Regions from separate parts of the Gordonia sp. NPDC127522 genome, predicted to be linked through region 3. Evidence: predicted binding sites of a transcription regulator. Region 3 holds the regulator's gene; each other region holds the start of a gene.
What was found. The regulator LexA, encoded in region 3, represses DNA repair genes until DNA is damaged. The targets are predictions, from matches to a motif close to CGAACANNTGTTCG.
Positions count from the first base shown of each region.

Region 1: the regulator LexA is predicted to act here: its motif matches at 2,071-2,084, upstream of ACFVHY_RS10190 (DUF222 domain-containing protein).
Region 2: the regulator LexA is predicted to act here: its motif matches at 2,626-2,639, upstream of ACFVHY_RS03875 (DUF222 domain-containing protein).
Region 4: the regulator LexA is predicted to act here: its motif matches at 2,144-2,157, upstream of ACFVHY_RS02660 (DUF222 domain-containing protein).

Region 1 covers NZ_JBHXVK010000003.1:579,652-584,301, forward strand. The annotation lists gene ACFVHY_RS10185 (M24 family metallopeptidase) at 1-87, shown strand, start outside; gene ACFVHY_RS10190 (DUF222 domain-containing protein) at 195-2,045, opposite strand; gene ACFVHY_RS10195 (PPOX class F420-dependent oxidoreductase) at 2,374-2,775, opposite strand; gene ACFVHY_RS10200 (SDR family NAD(P)-dependent oxidoreductase) at 2,839-3,633, shown strand; gene cbiE (precorrin-6y C5,15-methyltransferase (decarboxylating) subunit CbiE) at 3,630-4,650, shown strand, end outside.
Region 2 covers NZ_JBHXVK010000001.1:839,748-844,397, reverse strand. The annotation lists gene ACFVHY_RS03890 (hypothetical protein) at 1-62, shown strand, start outside; gene ACFVHY_RS03885 (ABC transporter ATP-binding protein) at 59-955, shown strand; gene ACFVHY_RS03880 (ABC transporter permease) at 952-2,181, shown strand; gene ACFVHY_RS03875 (DUF222 domain-containing protein) at 2,645-4,360, shown strand; gene ACFVHY_RS03870 (cryptochrome/photolyase family protein) at 4,383-4,650, opposite strand, start outside.
Region 3 covers NZ_JBHXVK010000003.1:286,341-290,990, reverse strand. The annotation lists gene hrpA (ATP-dependent RNA helicase HrpA) at 1-29, shown strand, start outside; gene nrdR (transcriptional regulator NrdR) at 3-503, opposite strand; gene ACFVHY_RS08895 (LysM peptidoglycan-binding domain-containing protein) at 603-1,133, opposite strand; gene lexA (transcriptional repressor LexA) at 1,358-2,062, shown strand; gene ACFVHY_RS08885 (phosphoenolpyruvate--protein phosphotransferase) at 2,040-3,749, opposite strand; gene ACFVHY_RS08880 (DeoR/GlpR family DNA-binding transcription regulator) at 3,899-4,650, shown strand, end outside.
Region 4 covers NZ_JBHXVK010000001.1:583,347-587,996, forward strand. The annotation lists gene ACFVHY_RS02655 (DUF4012 domain-containing protein) at 1-441, shown strand, start outside; gene ACFVHY_RS02660 (DUF222 domain-containing protein) at 891-2,129, opposite strand; gene ACFVHY_RS02665 (1,4-dihydroxy-2-naphthoyl-CoA synthase) at 3,034-4,008, opposite strand; gene ACFVHY_RS02670 (hypothetical protein) at 4,187-4,420, shown strand; gene ACFVHY_RS02675 (PaaI family thioesterase) at 4,455-4,650, shown strand, end outside.

The sequences.
Region 1 (4,650 bases), 290 kb from region 3:
GGTGCCCGCATCGAGGACATCGTCGTCGTGACCGATGACGGCTGCGAGTCGCTGAACAACCGCCCGCACGAATTGGTCCGGTTGTAGGCGAAAGTCGACCGGTGAACCTCATTTGGACCGATGGACTTCGATCGAGGTCCATCGGTCGAGTTGAAGTTCGCTGGTTGGCGGGTCTGAATTCGGGGGGGGCGCGGTCAGAGGGCGGCGAGCAGCTCCATGAGGTGCGCTTCGACGAGGGACGGGCGGGGTTCGGGCGCGCCGGGCTGTAGTGGTCTGACGTCGATGACGTGGCTGGTTGTCGACCATGAGCGGCGCGCTTGATCGCCGGGCATCCTGCTCCCTGAGGAGCGTCCGGAGCTTGCGGAGGGCGCGTCACCTCCGCTCCCTGAGGAGCGTCCGGAGCTTGCGGAGGGCGCGTCACCTCCGCTCCCTGAGGAGCGTCCGGAGCTTGCGGAGGGCGCGTCACCTCTGCTCCCTGAGGAGCGTCCGGAGCTTGCGGAGGGCGCGTCACCTCTGCTCCCTGGGGAGCGTCCGGAGCTTGCGGAGGGCGCGTCACGAAGGGTCCGGCGACCGAGCCTGCCAAACCCTCGGGTGGTCGGTCCGTGGATCTCGTTGCGCACGGTGTTCAGATGTTCTGCGAACCGCCGGGGTATGTCGGGTCGGCGGTTGAGTCGGTCGGGGTTGGGTGGTGCGCCGGGTTCGGCGTTCAATCGCCAGAGGCAGCGGCCTTCGTCGGGTCCGGACCGTTCGATGCGGGTGGTGTACTGCCCCGGTTGGTCGCCGACCATGCGGTTGTGGCGTGGGCAGGCGGGGGCGAGGTCGTCGATGTCGGTGAGACCGCCCTTGGCCCAGTCTTTCTGGGCGTGATGCATGTCGACGTGGGTGGCGGGTTGATCACACCCGGGAGCCGAGCACACTTCCCCGTCGGGGCGGGCGAAGGAGACGAGTCGTTGTTCGCGGGTGGCGAGTCGTTTCCCGCGTCCGAAGTGCAGCGGGACGGCGGTGTGGTTTTTGAAGATCGCCAACCACGGCTGGATGTCGCCGGCCATGGCGATGAGGTCGGGGATGGGCAGCAGGGTGCCGGTGGCGGTGGTGGCGAGTCCGGCTTCGCGGATGAGGTCATCGAGGTCGGCTTTGATGATCAGTTGCACGGGCAGTCCGCGGTGCGAGGTGCCGAGTGTTCCGTCGGCGAAACCTGCGGCGAGTGCGGCGTCGAGGGCGTCGTGGTTGATCTGCGCGGGAGTGCGGCTGTCGCGGTCGGCGGCGGTGGTCAGGGCGTCGGGGTCGGCGGCGCCGGCCGGCCCGCTGGGCGAGGCGGGGTCGTCGGGGTTGTTGAGTCCGGGTTTGCCCCAGACCGCGAACATCATCGTCAGCCGGGCGGCGAGTTCGGCAGTGAGGGTGCCGGAGATCTTGGCGGTGCCATCAGCGCGTTGCCTGCCGATCCACAGGTTGCGGCGTCGTTTCTGGTCGGTGTCGTCGGTCAGGGTGCCGTCGGGGTCGAGGTGGGCGAGCAGCCGGGCTCCGAGTTGGGTGATGTCGGCGGGTGTGTGGTCGGTGGCGATCTCGGCCATCTGCCGTTCGGCGGCGACTTTCACGTCGTGGTCGATTCCGTGGGGGATCTGGTCGAGGACGTCGAGGGCGGCCTGTACGTGTGCGGAGCCGACCGCTCCGGCGGCGAACGCTTCGGCCAGGGTGGGGTGTTCGGGTTCCAGGATGTCGCCGCCGAGGCTGGTGCGGGTGGCGGTGGCGTCCATCTGCTTACGGCGTCGCATCGGGTTCGAGACCCGTAGCCGATGGGTCATGAACTGCATGAGTGTTCGGCACCCGGCCTTGCGGGGCAGGTCGCGCGCCTCGACCTGATCGATCTGCCGATCACCGGCAACAGTCAACCGTGCGATCGCTTTCTCGGTGTCGGCTGCCACGTCAGCGAGTTCGGCATCGGTACACGGCCCCAGGTCGACCGTCTGCAACTCGTCCACGATGCGGTGGAGGTCGGCAATCAACTCGACGGCACGCGGCTGCGGCGTCGCGGACTCGTCAGACATGGCCACCCCCCGAGAACCGTAGCTGCGAATGTACGTTCGAGTGTACACCAACGCGGCCACACGACAAGCTCAAAAAGTCTCCTGCGCAACGGTATTCGTCGACGACAACTTGTCGGTGCCTTCTGGTAGAGGGGCGCCGGTGCCAGACGGCCCCTTCGCCGAGGCCCGTTGTCCTCGATGTCGCAGATCGCCGGTCACATCAGCGTGCGGAGCGCGACACCGGTCGAGAAGTAGCGGCCGGTACTGATGACTATGCAATGAACCGGACCGAACCCGCTGACGGCGCCGGTGCCCGCGTCGAGCTGCATCCGACTTCAGACGCGCGGCACTAACTGAACAGCGAGGCCGAACCCAGTACCCGGCTCACGCTGATCTCGATCACGACGCGGCGCGGGTTCGGCCTGGGCTCCCGGTATCGCTGCGCGTAGCGCTGCTCGGCCTCGCGCACGCGCTCGGGCTCACGACGCACCGTCGCGGGACCCTCCAGGGTCAGCCATCGCGGGCCGTCGACGTTGGTGACGGCAGCGTAGCCGCCGCGCTCGGTGTTGCGGACCTTCTGATTGCCGTCCGAGGTGATGACCCGCGCCAGGCCGGCATCGGGATCCCAGGTGAACCCGACGGCCACGGCGTGGGGGGTGCCGTCGGCGCGCAGCGTGGTGAGGGTCCCGAGGTGGCGTTCGACGAGGAAGGCGAGCGCGTCGGGCCCGAGATCGGCGGCGGTACGAGGCATGACACCAAACTAGCCGCGACGCCGCACACGGTCGGCCGCGGGGCCGATGCGATACTGGCAGCCATGGCGTCACGCAGAGGGGCATCAGCGCGTCCGGACACCGACCCGGCCGGTGCCCTCGTGCTGTTCGGCGGCCGCAGCGAGATCGGCGTCGCCACCGCGGCGCGCCTCGCATCCGGGCGGACCGTCGTCCTGGCGGCCCGCCGTCCCGACGACCTCGCGGCCGAGTCCGCACGACTGCTCGATGCCGGTGCAACCGAGGTACACACCGTCGCCTTCGATGCGAACGACACCGACAGCCACCCAACGCTCGTCGCGTCGCTGACCGAACGACACGGGCCGATCGGGATCGCGATCATCGCGTTCGGCATCCTCGGCGACCAGGCTCGCGCCGAAACCGATGTGGCGCATGCACTTCAAATTGCCCACACCGACTACTACGCCCACATCAGCGTGCTCACCCCGCTCGCTTCGGTGTTGCGGACGCAGGGCTCCGGAACCATCATCGTCTTCTCCTCGGTCGCCGGTGTCCGGGTGCGCCGCGCCAACTACGTCTACGGGTCGACCAAGGCGGGTCTCGACGGATTCGCGAGCGGACTCGCGGATGCGTTGCACGGCACCGGCGCTCGCCTGCTGTTGGCCCGCCCGGGCTTTGTGATCGGCGCGATGACCCGCGACCTGATGGCGTCCGGGGTGAAGCCGGCCCCGCTGTCGCGGGATGCCGAGCAGGTCGCCGACGCGGTGGCTCATGCCTATCGCAAGGGCCGCGGAGAGGTCTGGATCCCGGGGACGTTGCGTCCGTTGTTCTTCGGGATGCGTCTACTGCCACGAGCGGTGTGGCGGAGGCTGCCCCGATGACGTCTCCGGACACCGAAGCCAAGTCGTCTGTCCCCTCCGAGTTCGTCCCGTCGGAGTTCGTGGTGGTCGGGATCGGCGCCGACGGATGGCCCGGCCTCGGTGAGACCGTGCGCGACGAACTTCGCCGCGCTCGCGTGATCTACGGCGCTGCGCGGCAATTGGCGCTCCTCGACGGCGCCGCACCCGAGCTCGGCGCACAGCTGCGTCCCTGGCGCTCACCCATGTCGGAGCACTTGGCCGAGCTCGTCGAGGCGGGGGCCGCGGACGCCGCCGACGCGGACACGATCCACATCCTGGCGAGCGGCGACCCGATGTTCCACGGCGTCGGTGCGAGCATCATCGCGCGCGTCGGTACCGACCGGGTACGGGTGTATCCGGCCGTGTCGAGCGCGAGCCTCGCCTGTGCGCGTCTGGGCTGGGACCTCGCCACGACCCGGATCGTCAGTGCGGTGCGCGCCGAGCCGGGCGTCGTGCTCGGCGAGGTCACCGACGGGGCTCGCGTACTGGTCTTGAGCCGCGACGAGACCACACCCGCCGCACTCGCCGGCATTCTGGTCGACGCGGGTTTCGGTGCGTCGACGATGACCGTCCTCGAGCAGCTCGGCGGGCCGGCCGAACAGATCGCCACCGATACCGCCGAGACCTGGCGCCGCCGGGCCGGGGACCCGCTCAACATCGTCGGCGTCGACTGCGTCGGACCTCGCCGGTCCCGGCTCCCGGGCCGGCCGGACGACACCTATGAACACGACGGCCAGATCACCAAGTCGACGATCCGTGCCCTCTCCGTGTGCGCGTTGGAACCGGCCGGCACGCAGGTCCTCTGGGACATCGGAGCCGGGTCGGGCAGTGTGACCATCGAGTGGTTGCGCGCGGACGACCGGGGAGTGGCCGTCGCGTTCGAGCGCGATCCCGATCGCGCTGATCGGTTGCGACGCAACGCTACCCGGCACGGGGTGGCGCATCGGCTGTCGGTGCGGGGACCGGCTCCCGACGACCTGCCCGAGGCGCCGCAACCGG
Region 2 (4,650 bases), on a different contig from region 3:
AGGACTTCGCGTCATCGACATCCGACCCGACCACCATCCCCAGTGAGGAGAGTGCGCAATGACCGCACCACTGATCGTCGACGGGCTCCACAAACGCTATGGAGACCTCATCGCGCTGCGCGACATGACCTTTGCCGTCGACCCCGGCGAGATCTTCGGGTTCGTCGGCAGCAACGGCGCCGGCAAGTCCACCACCATGCGCATCATCCTCGGCGTGCTGGCCGCCGATTCCGGAGAGGTTCGCCTCGGCACCCAGCCGATCGACCTCGACCTGCGTCGGCGGATCGGGTACATGCCCGAGGAGCGAGGCCTGTACCCCAAGATGAAAGTCGGCGAACAGCTGACCTTTCTCGCACGGCTGCATGGAATGTCGGCGGCCGAGGCGCAGGACTCCGTACAACGCTGGACCGACCGCCTCGGTGTGGGCGCCCGCTACGACGACAACGTCGCCGACCTGAGCCTCGGCAACCAGCAGCGGGTCCAGCTCGCCGCCGCCCTGGTCCACGACCCCAGCGTCCTGGTGCTCGACGAGCCGTTCTCGGGCCTGGACCCCGTCGCCGTCGACGTGATGAGCGATGTGCTCAAAGAGAAGGCAGCCGAGGGCATCCCGGTGATCTTCTCCTCGCACCAACTCGACCTCGTGCAGCGACTCTGCAACCGTGTCGGCATCATCGCGCGCGGTGAGATGCGCGCCCTCGGCACGGTCGACGACCTGCGTGCGCGCGAGGGCATCACCCTCGAGATCACCGGTCCGCGTGCCGATGTCGCGTGGGCCGACTCCCTGCCCGGTGTCCGCGGCGTCGACTACGGCGAGACGACCCGCCTGCTGATCGACCCTGAGATCGCCGACGATCAGCTGATCCTGGCGACCGCCCTCCAGAACGGGCCGGTGCACCGGTTCGCGACCTCGACCCCGTCCCTGACCGACCTGTTCCGAGAGGTGGTTTCCGCATGACCACGCTACCCGACACCCCGGTGTCCACCACCGGTTCTGATCCGAGAGCATCTGCCGCACAGGCGATCCGGCTCGTCGCTGGCCGTGAGATCACCACGCGCGCCAAGACGAAGTCCTTCGTCGTCAGTACCGCGCTGCTCATGATCGTGATCGTCGCCGGTTCCATCATCATCAACCTGTTCTCCGGCGGCGACGACGTCGAGAAGGTCGCCGTCGTGGGTCAGCCGGCCGCCGTCACCGAATCCATCGTCTCCGTCGGTGAGGCCTCCGGCACGACGATCGCCACCGAGCCGGCCGACACCGTCGAACAGGCACGCGATCGGGTCAACAGCGGCGACGTGAAGGCCGCGCTGGTGCCCGGAGAGACGCCGGGATCGTATGTGATCATCACCAAGGACAGCCTCGAACCAGCTGTGGAGGGCCCGATCCGCACCGCGGTGTCGCAGGCGAATCTCTCTGCGGCACTGGCCGAACGCGGTGTCGACGCCGCCACCCTGCCGACCGTGGACATCTCGGTCTCGCAGACCGAACCGGACAACCCCGACGAGGGACAGCGCCTGCTCATCGCGATGGTCGGCGTGGTGCTGCTCGTCACCGCGATCATGATGGGCGGCACGATGGTCGCCGTCGGCGTCGTCGAGGAGAAGACGTCGCGCGTCGTAGAACTGCTCCTGGCGACCATCAAGCCGCTGCATCTGCTGTGGGGCAAGATCATCGGCATCGGTGTGGTCGCACTCGGGCAGGTGGTACTACTCGGTGCCACCGCGCTGATCGCGGGCACCGCGACCGGAATCCTCACCCTTCCGGGCGCCGCCATCGGGATGTTCGCGGCGGTGATCGCCTGGTTCCTCCTCGGCTTCCTGTTCTTCTCCTCGCTCTATGCAGCAACCGGGGCCATCGTCTCCCGGCAGGAGGAGCTGAACTCGTCGTCCGCGCCGCTGACATTCCTCGCGGTGGCGGTGCTGTACTCCGGCATCTTCGGTGTGCAGGCGATGGATTCGACGCTGATCGAGGTGCTCAGCTGGATACCACCTTTCAGCGCGGCACTCATGCCGATGCGCATCGCGACCGGCGACACCGATGCCGTCCAGATCATCGTCACCTTCGGCCTGATGGGCGCCGCGTGCGCGGCCGCCACCTGGATCGCCGCGCGGATCTACCAGCGGTCCATCCTGCGCACCGGCTCGCGGATCGGCTGGGGCGAGGTGCTCAAACTCGCCCGCTAAGCCTGAGGAGCGAGCTTGCGAGCGTCACCCTCCGATCCCTGAGGAGCGAGCTTGTGAGCGTCACCCTCCGATCCCTGAGGAGCGAGCTTGTGAGCGTCACGAAGGGTCCTGTTGCGATGCGTGGCAGGACCCTTCGCCGCGCCCTCCGCTGGTTGAGCCGATACCCCCTCCGCTGGTTGAGCCGGCACCCCCCTCCGCTGGTTGAACCGACACCCCCCCTCCGCTGGTTGAGCCGGCAACGAGCCGCTAGGCGAGTCGCCGTGTCGAAACCACCTCGCGACCCGACGGTCTCATCCGCCGCCAACCCGGACGGATTCATACCGCAACGTCCAGAGACGATTTCGTCGACGACGACGTCATCTGCTGTGGAGACTCATCCAGGTTTTGTCGGTGGTCGGGTTTAGATTGGTTGGTAACAGAACACACCCCGGAGAAGGGGTGGGTCGAACAGGCGTCGGGGGGCGTGGTGAAGGCGTGGACCGATCTACCGGGCGAGTACGTCGCCGGGGTCGATCCTGCCCACGCCGCCGAGACCGACATGGTGATGTTGATGGCCGGCCTCGACGCCACCCGACGCGGCGAGTCCTACCTCGCCTGGCACCGCTATCAGACGATCGCGGCGATGACCGACCGCCTGATCACCACCAGCGCATCGGGGTTCGTGATGGACGGCCACGCCGACTGCGCCGCCCGCATCGCCCGCCAAGCCGGGGTGTCCCGCCGGCACGCCGAAACCCTCATCGACGAGGCCCTCGCACTACGGGATCGGCTCCCCGAGGTAGCGGACACGCTGCGTGACGGGGTCCTGTCGCAGTGGCAGATCCGGTTGGTCATCTCCCGCACCGAACTGATCCCCACCGACGACCCCATCACCCCCGCGTTGGATGCCGAGATCGCCGACACGGTGCGCCGCCGTAAGGGTGTGTGGGATCGGGCGCGCCTGCGGGACATGGTCGACCGCCTCGTCTTTCGCCACGACCCCGACGCGGTACGGCAACGCCGCAAAGACGCCATGGACCAGCGTGGGGTGTGGACCCACGAACTGCCCGACGGCACCGCCGAACTCACCGCCGTGATGTCGGCGGAGAACGTGCGGATCTCGGCCAAAGCCGTCGCCATCCTCGCCGACTCCGCCTGTAAGCGGGATGGCCGCACCCAGGGGATACGACGATCCGATGCGATGTTCGCGCTGTTGACCCGCACGGCATTCGAGTGCCAGTGCGACGATGAACAGCCGTGCACCGCCGACATCCCCGACCCACAGAGCGTGCTCGACGCGGTCCGCGCCGAAGTCGTGATTCATGTCGTCACCGATGCCGCGACCCTGGCCGGGGCGCCCGGGGTGGGGTTCCTCGACGAGCACGGCATCATCAGCGACGAACACGTCCGTGACCTCGCCGCCCGCCCCGACGCCACCCTCACCCCGGTCACCCCCGCCCGCACCCAACCCACCTACGTCGCCGACACCGCCGATACCGCCGACGATGCAGCACCGCGAACTGCCCATCGCCCCGCACCGGCTGACACAGTCGAGTCGACTGTCCACGACGGCACTGATGTCGACGCAGCCCAACCAGGTGATATCGGCGAGACCGGTGGCCTCGCCTCGGGCGTAGCGGTGGTGTATCCGGCGACCCATCCCGGCAACGGGTACCGGCCCACCACGTCGTGCGCCGATTTCGTGCGAGTCCGGGACGGCTACTGCACCGAACCCGGCTGCACCCGTTCAGCGTTCGCCTGCGATCTCGACCACGTCACCGAATACGACCACACCGACCCCGCCCGGGGTGGAGCGACGTCGAGTGAGAACCTCAACGCCAAATGCCGTCCCGGTCACTTGTTGAAAACCCACGGGGACTGGATCGATGTGCAGTACCGCGACGACGACGGCCGCCTGATCACCGAATACGAGACCCCCGAAGGGGTCACCCTGCCCGGCGACGCCGAAACGCTCGAAGACACCTTCCCCAACCTGCGGCGCATCCGGTTCGAACAAGCCGCCCAAGCCCCACCCACCCCACGCGTCATCGCCCCGGTCGACAACCCGGAGCGCACACACAGCCGACTGGACGCCAAACTGGCCCGCCGGAGACAAGAACGCGCCCGCAACAAGAAACGACGCGAGGCCGAACTCGAAGCCGACCGTCGCGACTTCCTCGAGAATCCGCCACCATTCTGACGGACTCGTCCTCGGAGGTCAGCTAGATCTGGCCGAAACGGCGGAGCGCTTCCTCACGCTCGGCTTTGTGGTCGACCATCGGCTCGGGATAGTCGTCGGCGTCGACGTCACCGACCCAGCGTCGGACGTACTCGCCGTCGGGATCGAACTTCTTTGCCTGCGCCTCGGGGTTGAACACCCGGAAGTACGGCGCCGCATCGGTTCCCGTACCGGCGGCCCACTGCCAGCCGTGGTTGTTCGACGCCATGTCACCGTCGATGAGCTGCTCGAGGAACCATTCCGCTCCCCAC
Region 3 (4,650 bases):
TCCTACGAGCTCTGGACCGACTCGGCTGACACGGGTTCGGCGAGCGCGCTCCCGGAACCCGAGGCCGCCTTCAGGTCGTCGATCTCGCGCTGGAAGTCCTCCACCGAGTCGAACGACCGGTACACCGAGGCGAAGCGAAGATACGCCACCTCGTCGAGATCGCGGAGCGGGCCCAGGATGGCGAGTCCGACCTCGTTGCTGGGGATCTCGGCCGATCCACTGGCGCGCACGGTGTCCTCGACCTGCTGGGCGAGTTGCGCGAGCGCGTCCTCGGCGACGTGGCGGCCCTGACAGGCTCGCCGCACGCCGCGCATGACCTTCTCCCGGCTGAACGGTTCGGTCACGCCGTTGCGTTTGACCACCGCGAGCACGGCGCTCTCCACGGTCGAGAACCGGCGACCGCACTCCACACAGGAGCGACGGCGGCGGATGGCCTGCCCTTCATCTGCGACACGCGAGTCGATGACCTTGGTGTCGTCGTTCTTGCAGAAGGGGCAGCGCATTGTGTCCTCACGCAGGTCGCGGGACGCTGGAACGCACCCGAAGCGTGCGCCCCGCCGCTTGTCGGCCGGCCCCTGTGACATCGAGGATACCGCCCGGCCTCAGCGGTACCGGGGGGTGAGCAGGGGCTGGCCCACCTGCAGCGCGCTCGAGCCCAGATCGTTCATCGCGACGATCTCGTCGATCACGACCTCGCGCGGCATCTCGGGTGCCACCCGCCCGGCGATCGAGCTGAGCGAGTCCCCCGAGCGCACGTGGACGACCTCGGAACTCACGGCGGACGGGGTCAGCGAGTCCGAGTAGTTCTGGCCGACGACACCGAACACCCAGACGACGAATGCCAGCCCGACGCCGGCGAGGACGGCGACCGCGGCGCGGCGACGACGACGGAACACCGCCGCGTCGGGCCCGACCGGGCCACGCGCGCGCACCCCGACCGGAGAGCCACAGTGGGTGCCGGCCACCCGCGGGGCCACCGGCGACGCACCCCGCGGCCGGGTGCCGGCCGGCCGGTTGTCGACCGGGCGGCCGCCGTCGGACAGCGGGGCGCGGGTCCGGACCCGATCGGCGGGGGGCCGGACGGCGTCGGGACGGTCGGTGCGGACGGGAGCGACGAGAGTGGCGGTGCGCATGGTGCCCTCCGGTGTTCGAGTGTCTGGGATCGTGCGGGTGTGGCGGTCGGTGTTCGAACATCGATCAGATGTTCGATGCACTGATGTTCGAATTTGTAGCACGGCGTCCCGACAAAGTCTCGCGACACATCGAACAAATGTTTGAGGTGCCGGTCGCACTCCGCTAGGCTCGGACCCGGCGCAAGCCATCTACCAGCACGTTCCGAAGACGAGAGGAACCGAACATGAGTGACACCGGCGATAGGCGCGGCCGAGCGCGGGGCGCCGACGACGAGGCCCCGTTCGACGCCGCCGCCGCCGAGGCCTCACTCACCCCGCGACAGGCCGGGGTCCTGGAGGTGATCCGCCGCTCGGTGCGCGAGCGCGGTTATCCGCCGAGCATCCGGGAGATCGGCGACGAGGTCGGCCTGGCCTCGACGTCGTCGGTGGCCCATCAGTTGCGGACGCTGGAACGCAAGGGGCTGCTCAAGCGTGACGCGAACCGTCCCCGTGCGGTCAACATCGCCCCGAGTGACACCCCGTCGCCGGACACCCCGTCGGCCGGCCAGCTGCCCGAGCCGACCTTCGTGCCGGTGCTCGGCCGTATCGCGGCCGGCGGTCCGATCCTGGCCGAGGAGGCCGTCGAGGACGTCTTCCCGCTGCCCCGTGAGCTGGTCGGCGAGGGATCGCTCTTCCTGTTGCGCGTCGTCGGCGAGTCGATGATCGACGCCGCGATCTGCGACGGCGACTGGGTCGTGGTCCGGCAGCAGAACGTCGCCGACAACGGCGACATCGTCGCGGCCATGATCGACGGCGAGGCCACCGTGAAGACCTTCAAGCGTCAGGGCCCCAACGTCTGGCTCATGCCGCACAACGAACTGTTCGATCCGATCCCGGGCAACGATGCCGTCATCCTGGGCAAGGTCGTCACCGTGATGCGGCGAGTCTGACCTCTCCACCGACCGAACCGTCGAGCACCGCCGCGGCAGCCTCGCGCGCCGCGGCGGGATCCGAGGTGGCCAGGGCTGCCTCGGCGGCGGCCCGGCAGTCCGGCGCGGACACCTCACCGAGCCGGGCCCCCACGGCCGCGGCAGCAGCAGGCGCGCTGGACAGCGAGGTGACCCCGAGACCGACGAGCACGCAGGCGAGGTTCGGATCGGCGGCGGCCTCGCCGCACACCCCGGCCGGCTTTCCCTGACGTGCGCCCGCCGCCGCGACACCCGCGATGAGGCTCAACACGGCCGGTTGCCACGGGTCGGTCAGTCCGGCGAGATCGGCCGACATCCGGTCGGCCGCCATCGTGTACTGGGTCAGATCGTTGGTGCCGATGGACACGAAGTCCACCTCGGCGAGGACGGCTTCGGCCAGGATCGCCGCCGCGGGCACCTCGATCATCACGCCGGCGACCAGACCACGGCCGCGGACCTCGGCGGCGAAGGTGCGCGCCTCCGCCGGCGAGGCGATCATCGGCGCCATGACCCACGGCGCGACGGCCGACCCCGACGCGGCCTGCGCGATCGCGTCGAGCTGATGCGCGCGGATCTCGGGGTGCGCCAGCGCGATCCGATCGCCCCGCACGCCGAGCGCTGGGTTCGATTCGTCGGGATGGGTCACGAACCGGAGCGGTTTGTCGGACCCGGCGTCGAGGGTGCGGATGACCACCTTCTGCCCGTCGAACGCATCGAGCACCTCCCGGTAGATCGCGGCCTGCTCGTCCACCGACGGCTCGTCGGCACGCTCGAGGAACGCGAGTTCGGTGCGGAAGAGCCCGACGCCCTCGACGGGGTACCCGGCCGCGGCGCGTGCCGACGACCCGTCGGCGACGTTGGCGAGCACCGCCACGGCCACCCCGTCGGCGGTCTGCCCCGGGCCGGCCCAGCCGGCGACGAGTGCGGCATGGCGCCGATCCTCGTCGACACGCGCCCGGGCCGCCTCCGCATCGGGCTCCACCTCGATCCGCCCGGCGCTGCCGTCGACGAGAACGGTTGTGCCGGGCTCGATCTCGTCCAGATCGGCCACCGCCACCACGCACGGGATCCCCAACTGGCGCGCGATGATCGCGGTGTGACTGGTCGGTCCGCCGAGGCGGGTGACGAGGGCGATGGTGCTCGTGGGGTCGAGGCCCGCGGTGTCGGCCGGCGCGAGGTCGTCGGCGAGCAGGACCGACGGCACCTCCGGAGTGGGCACACCGGGTTCGGGTAGGCCGAGCAGTTCGGCGAGGACCCGGTCGCGCACGTCGTTGAGATCGGTGACCCGCTCGGCCATCAGTCCGCCGAGTTTGGTGAACACCGCCGCGAACTGTTCGGTGGCCGCGACGGCGGCGGCCTCGGCGGGGGCGCCCTTGCCGATGAGCGCGGTCGCTGCACCGATCCAGCCGCGGTCCTCGGCCAGGCCCGCCGTCGCGGCGAGCACCTCGGCCGTCACCCCGGTGTTCTGCGACGCGCGCGTGCGCAGCCGCGCGGCGACGGCGCCGGCCGCGGTGGCGAAGCGCGTGACCTCGTCGGCGCGCCGTTCCTCGGCGATCTCCACACCGACGCCGAGCTTCTCCGGCGAGTGGTCGGGCCGCTCGCCCGGCCACAGCGCGGGACCGTGGGCCAACCCGCCGACCACCGGGGTTCCCGTCAGGATCTGCGCCATCGTCTTGCCTCTCACTCGACTATCGATGTGACCACCGTTACAAAAAGTGCTTGACTTGTCAACACAAACAGGCGTAAACACAATTACTACAACATCCAATCCCACACGCCTCAACAAGCGGGGTGGTCGAAACCGGAGATCGGAGCGGTGTGTACGCCGAGGAGAGACAACAGGCGATCGTCGACGAGGTGCGCCTCGCGGGGCGGGCATCCGTGGCCGCGCTCGCCGAGAAATTCGACGTCACCAGCGAGACCGTCCGACGCGATCTCGCGGTACTGGAACGCGCCGGACATCTCCAGCGGGTCCACGGCGGCGCCGTGCGCGCCGAGATCATGCGCACCCTCGGCGAGCTCGGGATCGACGAACGGGAGTCGAGCCAGATCGAGCAGAAGACCGCGATCGGCCGGGCGGCCATCCGATTCCTGCCGCCCGACGGCGGTTCCGTGCTCTTCGACGCCGGCACCACCACGTACCGCGCGGCCGAGGCGACCGCTCCCGATCGGAGGCTCACCCTGTTCACCAACAGCCTGCCCATCGCCGGCCTGCTCGCGGGCACCCATCCCGACGGTCTCCATGCCCTCGGCGGACGCGTACGCGGTCTCACCCAGGCGACCGTGGGCGTCGAGACCGTGGACGCGCTTCGCCGACTGCGCGTGACCACCGCCTTCATCGGGACGAACGGTCTGAGCGAGACCCACGGGTTGTCGACACCCGACCCCGACGAGGCCGCGGTCAAGGCGGCGATGGTCGCGGCCGCGCAACGGGTCGTGGTCCTCGCCGACAGCTCGAAGATGGACCGCGAGGACCTCACCTCCTTCGCCGGACTCGACGACGTCGACGTCCTCATCACCGACTCCGGGATCGACCCGGCCTATTCGGCGGCCCTGTCCGCGCGTGGCGT
Region 4 (4,650 bases), on a different contig from region 3:
CTGGACTATTTCCTGCGGCGCGAGATCAGCTACACCTCCGGTGGATGTGACGGCGACACCAGGGAGTCGACGATCACGGTGAAGCTCACCAACACCCTCGACACCACGGACACCACCGACTACGTCGCCGGCAACCTCGGGACCGAACTGTCGGTGAAGAAGGGCACCAACCTCGCCAACGTCGAGTTCCTGGCGACGAAGGGCGCGGTCCTCAAGGAGATGACCCTCGGCGAGGGCGGGGCCTTCTACGTCGAGCAGGCCCTGCACGATCGGCCGTACTACTCGACCCGCGTGGGCATCGCACCGGGCGAGACCGCCACCATCGTGCTGAAGATCGACGAGCCGACCTCAGCGCACGGGGACGCCGAGGTCCCGATCCAGCCGCTCGTCGACGATCCGACCGTCACCGTTGACGTCCCGGCGTGCGGGCCGGAGAACTGAGCACCCGGAGCTTGCGGAGGGCGCGTCCGCCCCTGCTCCCTGAGGAGCGTCCGGAGCTTGCGGAGGGCGCGTCACGAAGGGTCTTCGCAACTCGTCTCGCCAAGACCCTTCGTGACGCTCGCAAGCTCGCTCCTCAGGGAGCAGGAATTGGGCTCGCAAGCTCGCTCCTCAGGGAGCAGGGGCTGACGCTCGCAAGCTCGCTCCTCAGGGAGCAGGGGCTGACGCTCGCAAGCTCGCTCCTCAGGGAGCAGACGGGGACGCTCGCAAGCTCCCTCCCAGAGAGCGGAGCTCTCTCGTGGTCCCGACGACCCGTCCCCGGCCGACGATCTGACCGGGTACGGAACCGACTGGGATATCACTGTGGAGTTGTCAAGGGACAGATGCGGTCCCGGGCTATGCCCAGGTGCGGAAGGTGCTGCGCGAAGTCTGGTGGTCTGCGGCGGCAGCGGTCAGGCGGCGTCGTCGAGTCGCATGGTGCGTCGGTTGTATGCGGGTAGCGGTCGGCGTTGCGGATCGATCGACACGGGCGGTACGAGCCAGGGGTGGCGGTCGAAACCCATCACGATGTCCCACCCGTGGTGGTGGACCTGTGTGTGGCAGCGCTGGCAGAGCAGGCAGCCGTTGTCGAGGTCGGTGGGTCCGCCGTCGGCCCACGGCCTGATGTGATGCACCTGCGTATGGGACGGCGGTGCACCACATTTGACGCAGCACGTGTCGCGGACGATGATCGCTTTGCGTAAGTGTGACGGATACAACCGGCGGGTGTGACCCATTTGAAGCGGTACGCCCTCACTATCGAGGATGATCTCCGTGAGCGAGCCGTCGCACGACACCTGTTTCGCGGTGGCGTGGCTGACCGATCCGGTCCACGGCAGTGTTGCGAGGTCTCCGGTGGCGGGGATGGTCAGCATCAGTTGCGTGCGTGGGCTTCCGACGGTGTTGATGCTCGCGCCGATCGCGGCTTGGTCGAGGATCAGTTCGAAGGCGTCGGCGCGGCGTTGCTCGGTGGTGCGTCGATCCTGTGCGCCGTCGGGTTCGGGCCTGGGGCAGGAGCGTTCGTCGATCATGGCCTGGAACTTCTCTCCCACGATTTGGGTGAGGTCGGCATGTACTTCGACGCGGCCGTCGTCGGTGGTGTGTGCGTGCACCGAGTTCAAGCTTGCATCGTCCGACGCTGGGGTTCCTGCGCCACAAGCATCGGCGAGTGTGTTGCCGATAGTCCGCGCATGCTTGAACACGTCTGTCGGTGTTGCGCCCGAGAGTGCTTGGGCAATCAGTTCGATCTCATAGCGGGAGCGCTCATCCTCGGAAAGCGCCTCACCACAACGCTTGTCGATCTCGTTCATGCCGCGGACGATGGCATCGACGATCTCGCTCGACAGTCGCCCGTCGGCAGCGTGACGCGCCACAGCGGGCAGGTTGGGCAGGGCGTCGACGCTTCGCATGGTGCGAAGAGCAGCGGCCGGTGCATGGCCGGACTCGATCAGCAGTCTCTTGGTGGTGCTACCGGCCTTCTGGGCGACGCCTAGTTCGTCGAGTTGCGCTGCATGCAGGGCGATCTGATGATCTGCAAGGTTGCGGATCAGACGCCACGTGTCAAGGGCGTCGAATGTCGCTCTGCCGGTTGAGTCGTCGGCGGGCGGGGTGGTCTCGATGAGTTGCTCGAGGAGAGTGGCTAGCTCTGGCATGACTCTAAGGTACAGGAACGTGCGTTCGATCTCGAGGAAATTCCACAGGCTCGGTAATCGCGAAAATGGCTACTGTGCAGCATGTTTCGTTGACTGTGCCTCGATCGTCGTCAGTAGTTTAATCCTGTCACATACGTACCGTATTCTGTCCCAGAACGGTAGATGTGCTGCTGACCAACGACTGTCGTGTGACCGAAGGTCGCGCGTCGTTCTGCTGCAGAAGTTCCTGCTTGTCCAGGAAGCGGTCGATTACTCCTGAGCACAGGCGCTGCTCGTCGGGTGATTGATGGTGGACGGGCCGGTCACCGAGGTGCCACGGGAACTCAACGTCCACGAGATCGCAAGGTGCCGCCCGACCGAGACGGCGGGTGAGCGCGCGGAACGGACCAGACTGCGTGCCGAGCTCGCCGAGAAGGACCGTGATGTCGCGCTAGGGAAGAAAATTTCGGCGTCCTATGCGGCGCAGCATCATCGGTGAGTCGTTTCGAGCTCATCGCCGCGGAGTGCACCGGCCATCATGTCACGAAATGCGATGCGCCTCTCATCATTTCGCGACCTGGATTTCTGCGCATGCAGGTCGGCAACGCCGCGTCGAGTTGACGCCACGACAGCGGCGGCGCCGCGATCTGGAAGTGTCTGGCGCACTGGCAGGCCACGCGACGTACCTACGGTTCACCGCGTACTACTGCTGCACGCCGAGGCGGTTGCGGTCTCTCAGCTCGATTCGGCGGCGTCGTTCGGACCGGACCTGGTTGGCCGCCGGTTCGATCAGGGCATCGACGGGGTCGAACCCGCTGAAGAATGATCGCCCACATCCAACGTCGATCTACGTCAGACGAGCGACGCTGGTCGTCACCCGCCCTCAATGAATGCCCCGTGCGTTCGACACTCTCGGGCACCCGGCTCAGTAGTAGTACGGGTAATCGTCCCAGCGCGGGTCGCGCTTCTCGAGGAACGCGTCACGTCCCTCGACGGCCTCGTCGGTCATGTAGGCCAGGCGGGTCGCCTCCCCGGCGAACACCTGCTGACCCATGAGGCCGTCGTCGGTGAGGTTGAACGCGAACTTCAGCATGCGCTGGGCCGTCGGCGACTTGCTGTTGATCCGGCGCGCCCAGTCGATGGCGGTGGCCTCCAGCTCGGCGTGCGGGGTGACGCGGTTGACCGCGCCCATCCGGTGCATGGTCTCGGCGTCGTAGGCCTCCCCGAGGAAGAAGATCTCGCGCGCGAATTTCTGCCCGACCTGCTTGGCGAGGTAGGCGCTCCCGTAACCGGCGTCGAAGGAACCCACATCGGCGTCGGTCTGCTTGAACCGGGCGTGCTCGGCCGAGGCGAGGGTCAGGTCGCACACGACGTGCAAGGAATGCCCGCCGCCGGCCGCCCAGCCGTTGACGACCGCGATCACGACCTTGGGCATCGTCCGGATCAGGCGCTGGACCTCCAGGATGTGCAGCCGCCCGCCCTCGGCCTTCACCCGCGCCGCGTCGACCGTCTCGGCGCCGGCCGCCGCGACGTCGTCGTCGTGTGTCGTGGCGTACTGATAACCGCTACGCCCGCGGATGCGCTGATCGCCGCCGCTGCAGAACGCCCATCCGCCGTCCTTGGGGCTCGGGCCGTTGCCGGTCAGCAGGATCGTGCCGACGTCGGGCGACCGCCGCGCATGGTCGAGGACCCGGTACAGCTCGTCGACCGTGTGCGGGCGGAAGGCGTTGCGGACCTCGGGACGGTCGAATGCGACGCGCACGATCCCGTACTCGCGGCCCTCGCCGACGTGGCGGTGATAGGTGATGTCGGTCAGGTCGTCGAAGCCGGGCACCACCGCCCACGATGCCGGGTCGAAGGGTTGGCCGGAGGGTCCTTGGGTGTCGGGCGTCGCACTCATGGGGTCAGCCTATCGACGCGACGACCGGGCGCCTCGAATGCCCGCAGGCGGCGGATTGGTCGGAACAGGTCACGAAGTCGTGACGGGTTCGACGCGGATTGCATTCAACTATTGGATGCCTGCCGGTCTTTGGCTCGAACATCACCGAAATCTCAGTTTCGGATGCTTAGCTGTCCGTATGGCTGTATGGGGGTGGATTCTGATCCTCGGGGGCGCGTGGTGTGTCGTGTCCGCGGCGGTCGCGGTGATCGTCGGGAGGGCGGTCCGGATCCGGGACGAAAAGGAACGCGGTCCGCGTGGCGTGCCGGACTACATACCCGAGTCCACGCGCCGGCTGGCCCGGGGCGGAGTGTGTGTGGATCTCGCCGACCGCCGTCGGACCGATCGGCACACCGACACCGACACCGGCTAGGGCGCGGCACCGCCGGCTCTTATACGGTTGGTCGGTGAGCGAAGCGAACGATCGCGCCGTCGAGACCGTCGACGAGGACCCGCACGAGGGTGGTTTCCGGGCCCATGCGGCCATCACCACCGACCGCGGCGGACCCCGCTACGGCGAGTTCAGTGAGCAGGTCCGCCTGCTGATGGACAACGCCCGCTACGCCTGTCCCGACGACGAGCTCGTCGACGAACTCATCGAGT